4 regions of the Paenibacillus sp. FSL H7-0737 genome follow, and region 3 is predicted to be linked to each of the others. Evidence: riboswitches for the same ligand, from Rfam matches in the RefSeq annotation. Region 3 holds a riboswitch; each other region holds the start of a gene.

Region 1 (3,110 bases), 1.2 Mb from region 3:
CCTTGCACCGGGAAGTGGGGGAACCATATTTTGGGTGAATTGATCTCGCTTTGCAGTGATCATAGGGGAACCTTCTACCGAATCCTTAAGCTAACCTCACAGGCATTGGAAGGGGTACAATTTTTTTGAAGAATTTAAGAAAAGCATGCGTCGCTGCGGCGCTAGGACTTGTGATGGCGTTCTCTATTGGTGGAGGAAGTGCCTTTGCAGATTCTAAGATGGACAGTGTTATTTCAAAGACAATTGGAGTTGCCTATAAAACCGGAGGCACTAGCACTGCCGGGTTTGACTGTTCTGGATTTACTACGTATGTATTCAAGAAGGTGGGTCTTTCTTTGCCCCGTACTTCAAAAGCTCAATATAATGTCGGAACTCCTGTAGCTAAAAGTAAATTACGTTCAGGTGACCTAGTTTTCTTTAACACATTGGGCAACGGCGTATCCCATGTCGGCATTTATGTTGGAAACGGAAAATTCGCACAATCATCATCTTCATATGGCGTGACCATCACTTCACTTAGCCAATCCTACTGGGCCAATCGCTACGTTGGTGCTAAAAGAGTAATGAGTACTTCCTCATATCAAGCTATAGCCTACGATTAATACTTCCCCACAACTATAACCTCACAATTACATTATATAGACCTGGGTTTGATTATTGACTTAATCGAATCCAGGTTTTCTTTTGCCTTATTATATTCTTTACACCTCTTGAACGGACTTTAAACACTTTTATTTGATAAAAATTTCAATAAATATAAAAATTAGTTTAATATTATCGCTTACATATGCATTTTGTCTTTAAAAAAACGAATTTTTCTGCATGATTATGTTAAAAACGATTGCCAAGCGGCACTCTGTTTGTTACAATAACTGCAGTAAGATTTTAGTAACATTTTTGTAATCATTAAGTTGTTATTTACAAAGGTTTTGTCATGTATTGATTACAAGCTATTCCTAATCAACAGTATCAGCCGAGTTTCCTAACTATTAGGAAAACGGGGGAACCAACTTTGGGTGAATTGACCTCCATTTTTAGAGGGGTCATAGGGGACCTTCAACCGAACCCTTAAGCTAACCTCGTAGGCATCCGGAAGGGGTATAAACTTTTGAAGAAGAAGCTAGCAGCAGCAGTACTTAGCTTTTCCATTATTTTCACCATCGGAGCAGGAAGCGCTTTCGCGGATTCCAAAATGGATAAAGTGATCGACAAGACCATCGGAACTAAGTACGTATCCGGCGGCATCTCCACAAATGGATTTGATTGCTCCGGATTTACAATGTATGTATTTGATAAAATTGGTATAAACCTACCACACCAATCAGGTTCCCAGTATCAAATGGGTACTGCTATCTCCCAAGATGATTTAAGATCTGGAGATCTTGTATTCTTCAATACAAGTGGTAAGGGTGTCTCCCATGTCGGTATTTATGTCGGTGAAGGCAAGTTTGCACACGCATCTTCCTCACGCGGTGTAACGATTAGCTCCCTGAGTGATAGCTACTACGTGAAACGCTACATCGGTGCTAAACGAATTATGAGCACAGATGCTTATCATTCTGTTGCTTCTGAGACAGAAGATAATGATGATGTTCAATAAGTAAATCGTACATAGGCTCTTTTCCAAGATGTTGATTCTTGGGGAGGAGCTTGTTTTTTGTCTTATTTAGTATTTACCCCTCTCAGAATTTGTAAAACAATAATCCTCATAAATTTCTGAGTCGACCATGCCTTTTTTTGTATATAATTAGTTACAAGCATAAACGCCTTCGATGTCCTTATAAGGACCATAAGTATTTTAAGCTAGAAATATAAGACATTTAAAGCTCGCCCGTGAAAGGAGGTCCTTTGACCTTATGATAAATCCTTCTGTTACTTTTCATGTAGCGCCTATGGAGACCAGTCACGCGGAAGAGATTTGCAACTGGGATTACACTGCCCCTTATAATATTTACGGCTGGATGCCGTGGGAGCAAATGCAGGCTCTTGGAATCGAGTTCGGTGACCCTCAGCTACGGAATGAGCAATATATCTCCATACTAAATGGGCAAGGGATTTTGTGTGGATTCGCGCAGTTGTTTCCAATGGAAGGTGTTGTTCGCTTGGGGATTGGTATGCGCCCTGATCTATGCGGTCAAGGTCTAGGAAAAATATTCATGGATGCAATTGTGCAAGCAGCCTTGTTTCGTTATCCTGAGCGTGAGATTGATCTAGAGGTATTGACCTGGAACCAGCGGGCGATCCGAACTTACCAAAAGTGTGGATTTACGATTACCGATACGTATGAACGCCTAACCCCCACAGGAAACAAACCTTTTTATTGCATGGTCTATGATAAATAATATTAAATTCCATATTTTTCAATGATTTGATGGCATTATCGTTCATTTTTTTGTCACAAACCCTATGATAACGCTTCACCTTGAGCTATAATGTAGGGAGCAGCTTACATAGAAGGGACGAACTGGGATGCAGAAATGGATCATGAGCGGTTTGTTTTTTGCCGCCTGTGCCTTTGCGGTAGTACTTATGTTTACACTTCCAGGTAAAGAAGAGGTAGCTGAACAGAATAAGCCGACGATGCCGGAAGTCCAATTGGATGCGGCAAAGGCCGAAGCAACCGTGAAAGCCAGCTGTATCACCTGTCACGGCGATCAGCTTCAAGGTGGAGTTGGACCCAGTCTTCAAAATGAAGGCGGTCAGCATGATGCTGAAGAAATCTACAGTATAGTCACTAAAGGACGCGGTCAAATGCCTTCCTTTAAAGAAAAGCTAGCCCCTGAGGAGATTGCAAACGTCGCCCTCTGGCTCTCAGAGAAAAAGTAACAGTAACTACTACCTAAGCAACTAAAAACGCCCGTGCCAGAAGATAGTTCACTATCTGCGCACGGGCGTTTATTTATGAGTTTGGGTGACACTAACGATTTTTCTCAAAGGCTTCATTAAATTCATGTGCCTCTCGAATATCTAGAGCTGTAATACCGTCTTCCTCATTTGATTTCAGTCGTAAAGTCACTGTCTTATAATCAATCGTAATATGTGGATGGTGATCAAAGGCTTCTGAAATGGTGGCTACTTCATCAACGAAAGCAATACCCTTCATATATTGG
Region 2 (3,110 bases), 1.7 Mb from region 3:
GTGGGGATGATTGCGGGATTGTGGATGTACGGAAAGGCTCGTAAGAGTAAAGCGTAATAGTAGGGAAATAGGGAAAGGAAGCCGCGGCAGATGCCGTGGCTTTTTTATTTTTGTGTATGTATCGTAAAAGTTATTTGGAAGATAGTTGAGGGAGTTAGACAACGGATAGATTACCACTAGGCAGCAAATCCTCTTGAGCAGTCAGTTGCTCCCGCACACGCCTAAGCTGTGCTTTTAGGACAGGAACACTCTTTTGCAGAATGATGCTTATTTGAGGTAAAGATAGCTTTAGGCCATACCACATCGTTTTTATAAGCTGTTCCTCCCAAGGCAATGTCTTGGCAGACAGAAGAGACCGGCGTGCGTAATAATCGGCGCATTGTCGGATACAAGAGCGGTAAGCCTCGATAGAGAATAGCTGGCTGTCGAAGCTTTTTTGACGGAATATTTTATGAAGCTCTTTAAAAGTACGGATAGTAACCTTCTCGGCTTCTACTGATTGTTGTAACAACATGGAACTGAGCGTATAGATATCATTCGTACACTTTTGAACACACTCTGCAAATATAGTTCTACGGGGTGATTCGGAAGGTAAGGGGTCAGGCATGATAAACACGATCCTTTCAGAATGGGTTATGGGATGAACTTATAATAAAGAAAAGTAAGAAATGGATTTGTTGATAAGCTCGGCGGTATCAGGTTCTGGATAACTATGTTTTTGAAGCGCTACACTGGATGGTTTATAATATAGCCGCCCTCCTTTGGAATCTCTCCCACCAGCGACAGCTCTGTACAGACGACCTTGCTCAATGTGCCCTGCCAAGGATTTACCCTGCAGCTTGGCTTTTAAATCCTGTAAAGCACCTTGCACTAGCTCAAACTGAGTCTGATCCCACTCTGAACCATGGGTACGTACTTTATCTATCGCTTCCTCTAGCCGGCAATGGTATATCATTCTGAGAAAAGAACTCCATTTAATAAGGTCGAAGGTTTTGGTATTGGCAGAGATAAGACATGCCCCCCAGCTACTACCTCCTTTACAGGTAAGTTTCAGGATGCCATAACGGCTGTCTTGATCAGCCTCCATTCCATAGTGAATAGGCTCTGGTGAATCAAAGACGAATACTTCTATGCGAGATAGTCTTCGCTGGTCCATGACAGGTTTCTCCTCCTTAGGTTTCCAAAAGCTTAAGATTTACATGGTGAATGACGTTAGCCTTCTCTATACAGGCGAGCATTTCAGCTTCATTCTCACAGACTGCGGCATGCTCCAGCCATAGTCGGAATTTCTGTTTGCGTATAACGGATAAATGTAAGGGAAAGGTGTTGCGGGATCTCATTACGTACCAACCGACTGCAACTTCTTTCCACGGTTCCTTAAAAGCGGTGAGCCACGGAAAACGTTGGTGTGCTGACCAATCCTGCAGCTGTTGCTTTTCTCGGATATTTTTATATATTTCGTATATAATTGTTCGGTCCATACAGTATTCACAGGTAGATGGGCTGCTGAAATGGCGAAGTGATTCAATCTGCTTCTGACCAAAAGCATAGCCGACAATAGTTCTGTGATGATCCTCTTCGAACCACAACGCTCCAAAGCAAACATAATTTAGACTTATCGGCTCAAGTAGCCCTTGCTGAGTTCCCCAATAATAGTGTTTCATTCCTTTCACCCCGTCCAGCATGCTATCACCCTATAGATTCAGGTAACGCAAAAACCGCAGCAAGAGGAGGACCTCTGCTGCGGTTTTGGAATACAGGTATACACACACCTGTGCCAAAGCGTGGCGGATCAAGGGTCTCTCTCTTTACGCTTACGAGGTTAGCTGTCGGATTCGGACGGTGAGAGTCGCCCTACCTATGTGAGACTTGAACAGTCTCCTTCGGATTCACCCCAAGTAGGCCATGTGGCCTGATGGTTCCCCCGTTCCCTGCAAATGCAGGAACTCAGCGTTGAATGTATTTCGTGAAATAGATTCAACCCGAATCATACTCTTTTCAAGGTGTTTCTGTAAAAACAGAAAGTGTTCTTTTGAGCGCAATTTAAACCAAATCCTGCCTACTACGACGAAAAAGGGAACCAAATAGGTATTTATTGCGAGTTATCGGGCTTCTTCCTCGCTTAATCTCGCTTTCTTGTTTCCTTTCTTATATAGGCGATTTTTGGTGATTTCACTAATCGTGGTGAATAAAATCACATGGTATGACCGTTTTTCGCTAATGGATTGAAACTCGAGTAAACAAGAGATATAGAGAGATTGGATATCAAGTAAGCGCTATCCAATGCGAAAATAGTTTTTAATTTGCATTATTTTGGCATCAATCAGGTTTTACAATACTTCCTGCATAAGGGTATGATTACTCCTGTTTCAACAACAATCGAATATTTGATCCGCTTAATTTCCGATAAGGAAAGCGGGGGAACCAACAATCGGCAGACGATGTGAGAGTCGGAAGCCGGTTATGGGGTGAATCCTGTAGAAGATGCCAGTGAGCTCGCATCTATACAGGTAGGGCGACTCTCACCGCCCGAATCCGACAGCTAACCTCGTAAGCGTATGGAGAGAGGATGAGTGCAATGTGACCGCTAGCGAGCCACAGAGGAGAATCCTTTGTGGCTTTTTGCTGTGCTTTTTTAAGCAAAGCATTTATGGAAAACCTCACGAAGAGGTCGTTATATTCATCATTAGCGGTAGCTTTTCTTTCAAGATCAGGGTGATCAAGCTCTGATCTTACAAGCAAAGCATTTGAGGAGAATAAGAGATGACAGATCAGAATGAATATGTACTGGTATGTGCGCCAACGAAGGCAGGCGAACATTTTATTAAGCTTCTAAAATTCAGAGGCATTAAGATGGCCGGATTGACCAACAACTTGCCTGAGAAGGCCCTACTCGAAGAGATGGGGATTGAACAAGTCGTTCTAGTTGATACCCGCCATCAGAATACTTGGTTTCGCCCGCCGTTTCCGGTAGGCCGGGTATATCTGTTCGAGAGCAGCTTTACGTTATGCTGCCGTTACATTCAGATGTGCCGTACCTGGACGACACAGCCGATTTTTGTAATTACAAGCTCAATAAATCCTAGATTGGTCTATAAAAGACTTGGCGC
Region 3 (3,110 bases):
TACCCTTGTCCTCTTCTTTTGCACTGGTGGATACATTGTTTGGTAATACGGTACCTGATCCTTCTGCACCTTGTGTGAAAGCGACAACTGCACCAGTATACATATTGAGGTCAACGGAGATTAGTGGCTCTTGTTCCGCTGAAGGACTAAGTGTTACACGGAAAATGTCAAAAGGATATCGTTGATCCAATTTCTTTTTTGTATAGTCCTCCAAAAGCTTCTCGCGGGACATATAACCATAAAAGGAAGAGTCCGTATCGTACAGTACATTCCACTGATCAGTTGGTGCTTTGGTGTAGTTCAGCTTTTGTTCTGCGAATGATATGGCTTTGTCGCGGGCTTCCGCCTTGCTGATGACAGTAGTATCTTCCCCGGCAGGGCTATTTAGCACCGAGGGAGCAATCTGAAACATAATAAATAGAATAAGACCGATAATGCCCGAGATGATGAGCCTCTTGGAGAGGGCACGTTGCTGTAAGGGCTGGCCAACGGGATTCATGTAACGCCTCCTTGTAAACTGACAATGTTATGTTCCATTATAGTATTAGTGCCATGATAGTTACAAAAATCATCGTATATTCTTTTTATGGGTAATAGAGATATTATAGAATAGGTAGCTGAATATATACCATGAATTTAAGGTGATTATTTCTTCATTTTTCATGAAAATCGATGCAATTGCAGGGAAAACACGGAAAAGTGATGAGAAAAGGCACTCTTAGTGGTACATCCTCTCCAAACCGCATTTTTCATATGAATCACCATTAATAGTGTCTTTGTGATTTATCGAAATAACATATATAATTTGTATGCAATTGTATATAGCCGAATTTCAGGTGAAAACGGGGGAACCATAAGAAGTAATGAAAAGATGAGTATACGCCATAGGCATTATCTTTATTCATCAGGGGTGAATTTCGTTCTAGGAACGAATAGGGCAGCCTGCACAGTCCGAATCCGTCAGCTAACCTCGTAGGCTAATTTACTGCAGGAACCAAGGGTAGCATTGGTTTTCCAGTGCTTTTTTTGTTGGAATTCTTTAAATTTTGATAAGAGGGTGAGCGTAGTGGCTTCACAGTTTCGCAGGGTTTCTGAATCAAAGTTCCTGAAGCTCTCTCCGCCTCAGATTATGGTGCTTGGTTTTGCATCGATCATTCTGATTGGAGCCTTGCTGCTAATGCTTCCCATTTCGAGTACCAGCGGGAATGCTGTTAGTTTTATTGATGCGTTGTTTACTGCAACATCGGCCACCTGTGTGACAGGACTTGTGGTGCTGGACACCGGGACGACATTCACCATTTTTGGGAAAACCGTAATTATGGTGCTTATCCAGGTTGGTGGCTTAGGGTTTATGACAATGGCGACCTTATTTGCCATGATGATGAAACGCAAAATTTCCTTGCGGGATAGACTGATCCTTCAGGAAGCAATGAACCAAGGCTCTATGGAGGGGATTGTTCGACTGATCCGGAGAGTACTTATTTATTCTTTGGTCATCGAAGGCTGTGCAGCGGTGCTTCTGTCCTTACGCTGGGCGTTTGATATGCCACTGGGCAAGGCCGTTTATTTTGGAATATTTCATGCGGTGTCTATGTTTAATAATGCTGGATTTGATATTTTCGGGGATTTCCGGAGTTTAACCGATTATGTATATGACCCGCTAGTGAACATCGTGGTGATGTTTCTGATTGTCTCTGGCGGTATTGGTTTTATTGTCATGTCGGATCTGGTGGAGTTTCGTGTCAAACGTAAATTATCTTTGCATAGCAAAGTTGTACTCTCCACCACTGCAGGGCTTATTCTTATCGGCGCTTTAGTTATTTTTATATTTGAATTTACGAATCAGCGCACACTGGGGAATTTAAATTTCGGCGGAAAAATATTATCGGCATTCTTTCAGTCGGTATCGCCCCGAACCGCTGGCGCCAATACGGTGGATATTGCCGGACTGCGGCAAGCCTCACAGTTCTTTATGGTTATTCTTATGTTTATTGGTGCATCTCCAGGATCAACAGGTGGCGGGGTCAAGACTACAACCTTTACGATTATGATTGGTGCAGTAATCGCGATGCTGCGCGGACGTGAAGATGTTGTACTGTTCCGTTACCGATTGGCGCAGGAGCGTATCTATAAAGCGTTGACGTTAACATTACTCGCTTTGCTATTGGTCCTCACGGTGTCGATGTTACTGTCCACAACAGAGGATAGTAATTTCTTAGCGATATTATTTGAGACGACCTCAGCTTTTGCCACGGTGGGACTAACCATGGGGCTGACACCTGAACTGTCTATCTTCGGCAAGATTCTGATCTGTCTGACCATGTTTGCAGGTCGGTTAGGTCCATTAACATTAGTGTATGCGCTTGGACCTAAACAGGGTAAACCATTGTATAAGCACCCAGAAGGTAAAATAATTATTGGATAGGAGTTAATCCGAAATGAAAGCACAGCAATTTGTAGTAATCGGTTTAGGCCGCTTTGGCTCAAGCCTTGCACTTGAGCTGATGGAAATGGGCTACGAGGTGCTCGGCATTGATCACCATGAGGAGCGTGTGGAGGAAATGAGCGATCACCTGACGCATGCGGTAGTGGCTGATGCTACAGATGAAGGAATTATGCGCTCGCTCGGCGTACGGAACTTTGACTGTGGGATTGTAGCGATTGGCGACAATATGGAACGAAGTATTCTGGCGGCGATTTTGTTAAAAGAGATTGGAGTCAAGCAAGTAGTAGCCAAGGCGATCTCGATCCTTCATGGTCGTGCGTTGTCCAGGCTGGGCGTGGACCGGGTTATTTTTCCGGAGCGGGATATGGGCATTCGTGTAGCACATCAGCTCGTGACACCCAATTTGCTGGATTATATTGAACTGTCCAAGGATTATAAAATCGTCGAGCTAACCGTTCCGTCTTGCATGAACGGGAAAAGCTTGTCAGATTTAAATACAAGAGCGAAATATGGCTGCAGTATTGTTGCCCTGAACCGGGAAAGTGGAATTATAGTGGCTCCAACGGCACATGATCATTTGAGTGAGGGCGACGTTATGGTACTCATTGGTTCTAATGAAAGTATTGATCGATTTGAGGATGAAGTTGTAAACCAAGATTAAATA
Region 4 (3,110 bases), 2.0 Mb from region 3:
AGTCGGTAAAGAGGATGCACCTGTTAAAATTGTTGAATTTGGAGACTTGAAATGTCCAGCGTGTTCCCAGTTTGCAACTTCAGTTAAACCGAAAATTGTTCAAGATTTTGTCAACGAGGGAAAAGCAGCGCTCTACTTTGTAAATATGGCTTTCGTTGGTCCAGACTCTGAAACTGCCTCACTTGCTGCATTATCTGTTTACCATCAGAATCATGATGAATTCTGGAAGTTCTATGATGCTGTATATGCTCAGCAAGGTGATGAGAGCGAAGAATGGGCGACTGAAGATTTCTTAGTAAGCCTTGCGGAGAAAGAGAAGTTAGCTATCGATTACGAACTGCTTCGTAAAGATATTAAAGATCGTACGTATGCAGATGAGCTGAATAAGGGTATGCAGTTAGCTAGTGAAGCTGGGGTGACGACTACACCATCCCTTTATATCAATGGAGTAATGACTGCGGATCCATTTAACATTGAAGCGATTTCAACTGAAATTAACGACGCCGCAAAAGCTGTGGAGGCAAAGTGACAAAGTTCCTATCTTTTTGCAAGCGTAACTGCCTGTATCTGGCCTGGTTCGTCTCTTTAGTTGCTGTTGCTGGTAGCTTGTATCTGAGCGAAGTATTGAAATATGAACCTTGTAAGCTTTGCTGGTTTCAGCGAATTTTTATGTATCCTCAGTTATTCCTCTTGGGAATTGCAACCTTTCGAGGGGATAAAAGGATTATCCCATATGTACTTCCACTAAGCTTAATTGGTGGCAGTATCTCGATCTATCATTATGCGGAGCAGAAGATTCCTGCGTTAAGTAAAGTGCTTCCTTGTACAATTGGTGTTCCTTGTAATAAGGATTACTTGAACTTTTTTGGATTCATTACGATTCCTTTCCTTGCATTAATCGCTTTTGCTTTAATTAGCATTTTGCTTTGGTACGGACGCAAGGAAGAAGAAGTGATGGAGTTAGATACAGAGGAAAGTTTAGGATTTTGATTTTTTAATTTTAAAGGATCCGAAAAAATGTGAAAAGTGATTAAAAACACGATCCAGAGGGATAATTGAAGAGAATGAAAGAGAGCATCCAATAAGACGCTGTATTTGCGCTTACTGGATGTTTTTTCATTCTTTTTTCATTTTTTTCAACGCTTTACTGTATACACTTTGTAGACTAATATTAGACCTTGTGAGAAGTTGAATATGCGCTGAATTTTCTTAGGAAAAACGGGGGAACCAAACTTGGCATATGTGCCAATGGGGTGAATCGGAATGGGTCGATTAGACTTATACCGTAGGGCTAAACCACAGCCCGAATCCGCCAGCTAACCTCGTAAGCAAAGGTGGGATAATGACCATGCATAGCATGCGGATCATTTCCGTATGCTATTTTTAGTGTCTGCATTTATGAAATCCACCAATGAAAACAGCGCGCGGAAATTCCGTTTCAGCTCCCAAAGAAAGGAACTGTATCCACCATGGTAAGCAAGGTAAAACGACTATTGATCGGGCGTCCGATGAAGTCGAACGAACTCGATCATGAAAAGTTATCCAAGGTTAAAGCACTGGCTGTCCTGTCTTCTGATGCGCTCTCGTCTGTAGCCTACGGAACGGAACAAATTTTGATTGTACTGGTGGCTGCGGGGTTTACTGCCATCTGGTATTCCCTGCCAATTGCATTAGCCGTATTGGGCCTGCTGGCCATCCTGATTTTATCCTATCGGCAGACGATTTACGCTTATCCTCAGGGAGGCGGAGCTTACATCGTTGCCAAGAGTAATCTTGGTGTTCCGACAGGGCTCTTAGCAGGAGGGTCTTTGTTAGTGGATTACATTCTGACCGTAGCTGTTAGTGCGTCGGCAGGGACGGATGCGATCACATCGGCTTTTCCAAGTCTTCATAATCACACCGTTCTTATTGCAGTATCAGTTATTATTTTACTTACTTTGATTAATCTTCGCGGAGTTACAGAATCAGCTTCATTCATCGCAATCCCAGTGTATTTGTTTGTGGTGTCGATTGTAGTCTTGATTATCTCCGGTGTTATTAAATATGCAGCAGGTGGCGTGCATGCGAATGTCCCTGAAATTGGCTCTGCTGTTTCTAATGTTAGTTTGTTTCTACTATTAAAAGCCTTCAGTTCTGGCTGTTCGGCACTTACGGGTGTAGAGGCTGTATCTAATGCCATTCCAAACTTTAAAGCACCTGCTGAAAAGAACGCAGCCAAGACCTTAATGGTCATGGGGGTTATACTTGGATTTATGTTTACAGGTATCACACTACTGGCGTATTGGTACGGCATAGTGCCTGATGAAAAGGCAACGGTTGTTTCTCAGATCGCTGAATCGACCTTTGGCCGCGGAACCTTATATTTTTTCATTCAAGGTATTACAGCAGTAATTTTGTTCTTGGCAGCTAATACAGCTTACTCAGCGTTCCCGCTGCTCGCATTTATGTTTGCAAAAGATAAATATATGCCACATGCTTTTATGGTTCGTGGTGACCGTCTAGGTTTCTCTAATGGTATTATTTTTCTAGGTGTTCTGTCTGCTGTGCTTGTAGCTGCATTCCACGGAAATACAGAAAGCTTGATTCCACTTTATGCGGTTGGTGTATTCATTCCTTTCACATTGTCACAGCTAGGAATGATGGTTCATTGGTTTAAAACAAAACCAGCGGGATGGAAAAAAAGATTTGTTGTAAATACCATCGGTATGCTGACTACATTGACGATTACGCTTATTTTTATCATCACTAAATTCTCAAGCGTATGGATGGCTTTCATTTTCTTACCTGCTGTAATGTTCGTGTTCCACCGGATTCACAAGCACTATTTGAACACTGCAGATCAGCTTCGTATATGCCCGAGTACAGATAAACCTTTGATTAAGGGCAGTACAGTTGTTGTTCCTGTTGCGGGTGTAACACGTGCTGTACTACATTCCATCAGCTATGCCAAGTCTCTAACGGATAATGTTGTAGCCGTGTATGTTGGCTTTGATGAAGAGGACATTCAAAAAATGGAGCAACGGTGGGAGGAATGGAATCCGGGTGTACGCCTGATTGTACTTCGTTCTAGATATCGCAGTATTATTCGTCCGTTAGTGAAATTTATTGAT

Evidence for each region. Region 3 has a riboswitch for cyclic di-AMP ahead of H70737_RS24650 (TrkH family potassium uptake protein). Riboswitches for the same ligand answer to the same signal wherever they lie in the genome.
Region 1: it holds a riboswitch for cyclic di-AMP, as region 3 does, so the genes downstream of both, H70737_RS00580 (C40 family peptidase) here and H70737_RS24650 (TrkH family potassium uptake protein) in region 3, are expected to answer to the same signal.
Region 2: it holds a riboswitch for cyclic di-AMP, as region 3 does, so the genes downstream of both, H70737_RS02645 (hypothetical protein) here and H70737_RS24650 (TrkH family potassium uptake protein) in region 3, are expected to answer to the same signal.
Region 4: it holds a riboswitch for cyclic di-AMP, as region 3 does, so the genes downstream of both, H70737_RS15725 (APC family permease) here and H70737_RS24650 (TrkH family potassium uptake protein) in region 3, are expected to answer to the same signal.

What each region holds. Positions count from the first base shown of each region.
Region 1 is NZ_CP009279.1:120,703-123,812, reverse strand. It holds cyclic di-AMP (ydaO/yuaA leader) riboswitch at 1-120, shown strand, start outside; gene H70737_RS00585 (C40 family peptidase) at 174-602, shown strand; cyclic di-AMP (ydaO/yuaA leader) riboswitch at 962-1,103, shown strand; gene H70737_RS00580 (C40 family peptidase) at 1,109-1,600, shown strand; gene H70737_RS00575 (GNAT family N-acetyltransferase) at 1,857-2,342, shown strand; gene H70737_RS00570 (c-type cytochrome) at 2,470-2,826, shown strand; gene H70737_RS00565 (4a-hydroxytetrahydrobiopterin dehydratase) at 2,918-3,110, opposite strand, start outside.
Region 2 is NZ_CP009279.1:586,632-589,741, forward strand. It holds gene H70737_RS02630 (hypothetical protein) at 1-57, shown strand, start outside; gene H70737_RS02635 (hypothetical protein) at 155-607, opposite strand; gene H70737_RS29625 (hypothetical protein) at 647-1,156, opposite strand; gene H70737_RS02645 (hypothetical protein) at 1,173-1,664, opposite strand; cyclic di-AMP (ydaO/yuaA leader) riboswitch at 1,798-1,963, opposite strand; cyclic di-AMP (ydaO/yuaA leader) riboswitch at 2,384-2,573, shown strand; gene H70737_RS02650 (hypothetical protein) at 2,764-3,110, shown strand, end outside.
Region 3 is NZ_CP009279.1:5,646,364-5,649,473, reverse strand. It holds gene H70737_RS24655 (CPBP family intramembrane glutamic endopeptidase) at 1-499, opposite strand, end outside; cyclic di-AMP (ydaO/yuaA leader) riboswitch at 814-995, shown strand; gene H70737_RS24650 (TrkH family potassium uptake protein) at 1,130-2,425, shown strand; gene H70737_RS24645 (potassium channel family protein) at 2,439-3,107, shown strand.
Region 4 is NZ_CP009279.1:3,652,741-3,655,850, reverse strand. It holds gene H70737_RS15735 (DsbA family protein) at 1-529, shown strand, start outside; gene H70737_RS15730 (disulfide oxidoreductase) at 526-990, shown strand; cyclic di-AMP (ydaO/yuaA leader) riboswitch at 1,188-1,346, shown strand; gene H70737_RS15725 (APC family permease) at 1,470-3,110, shown strand, end outside.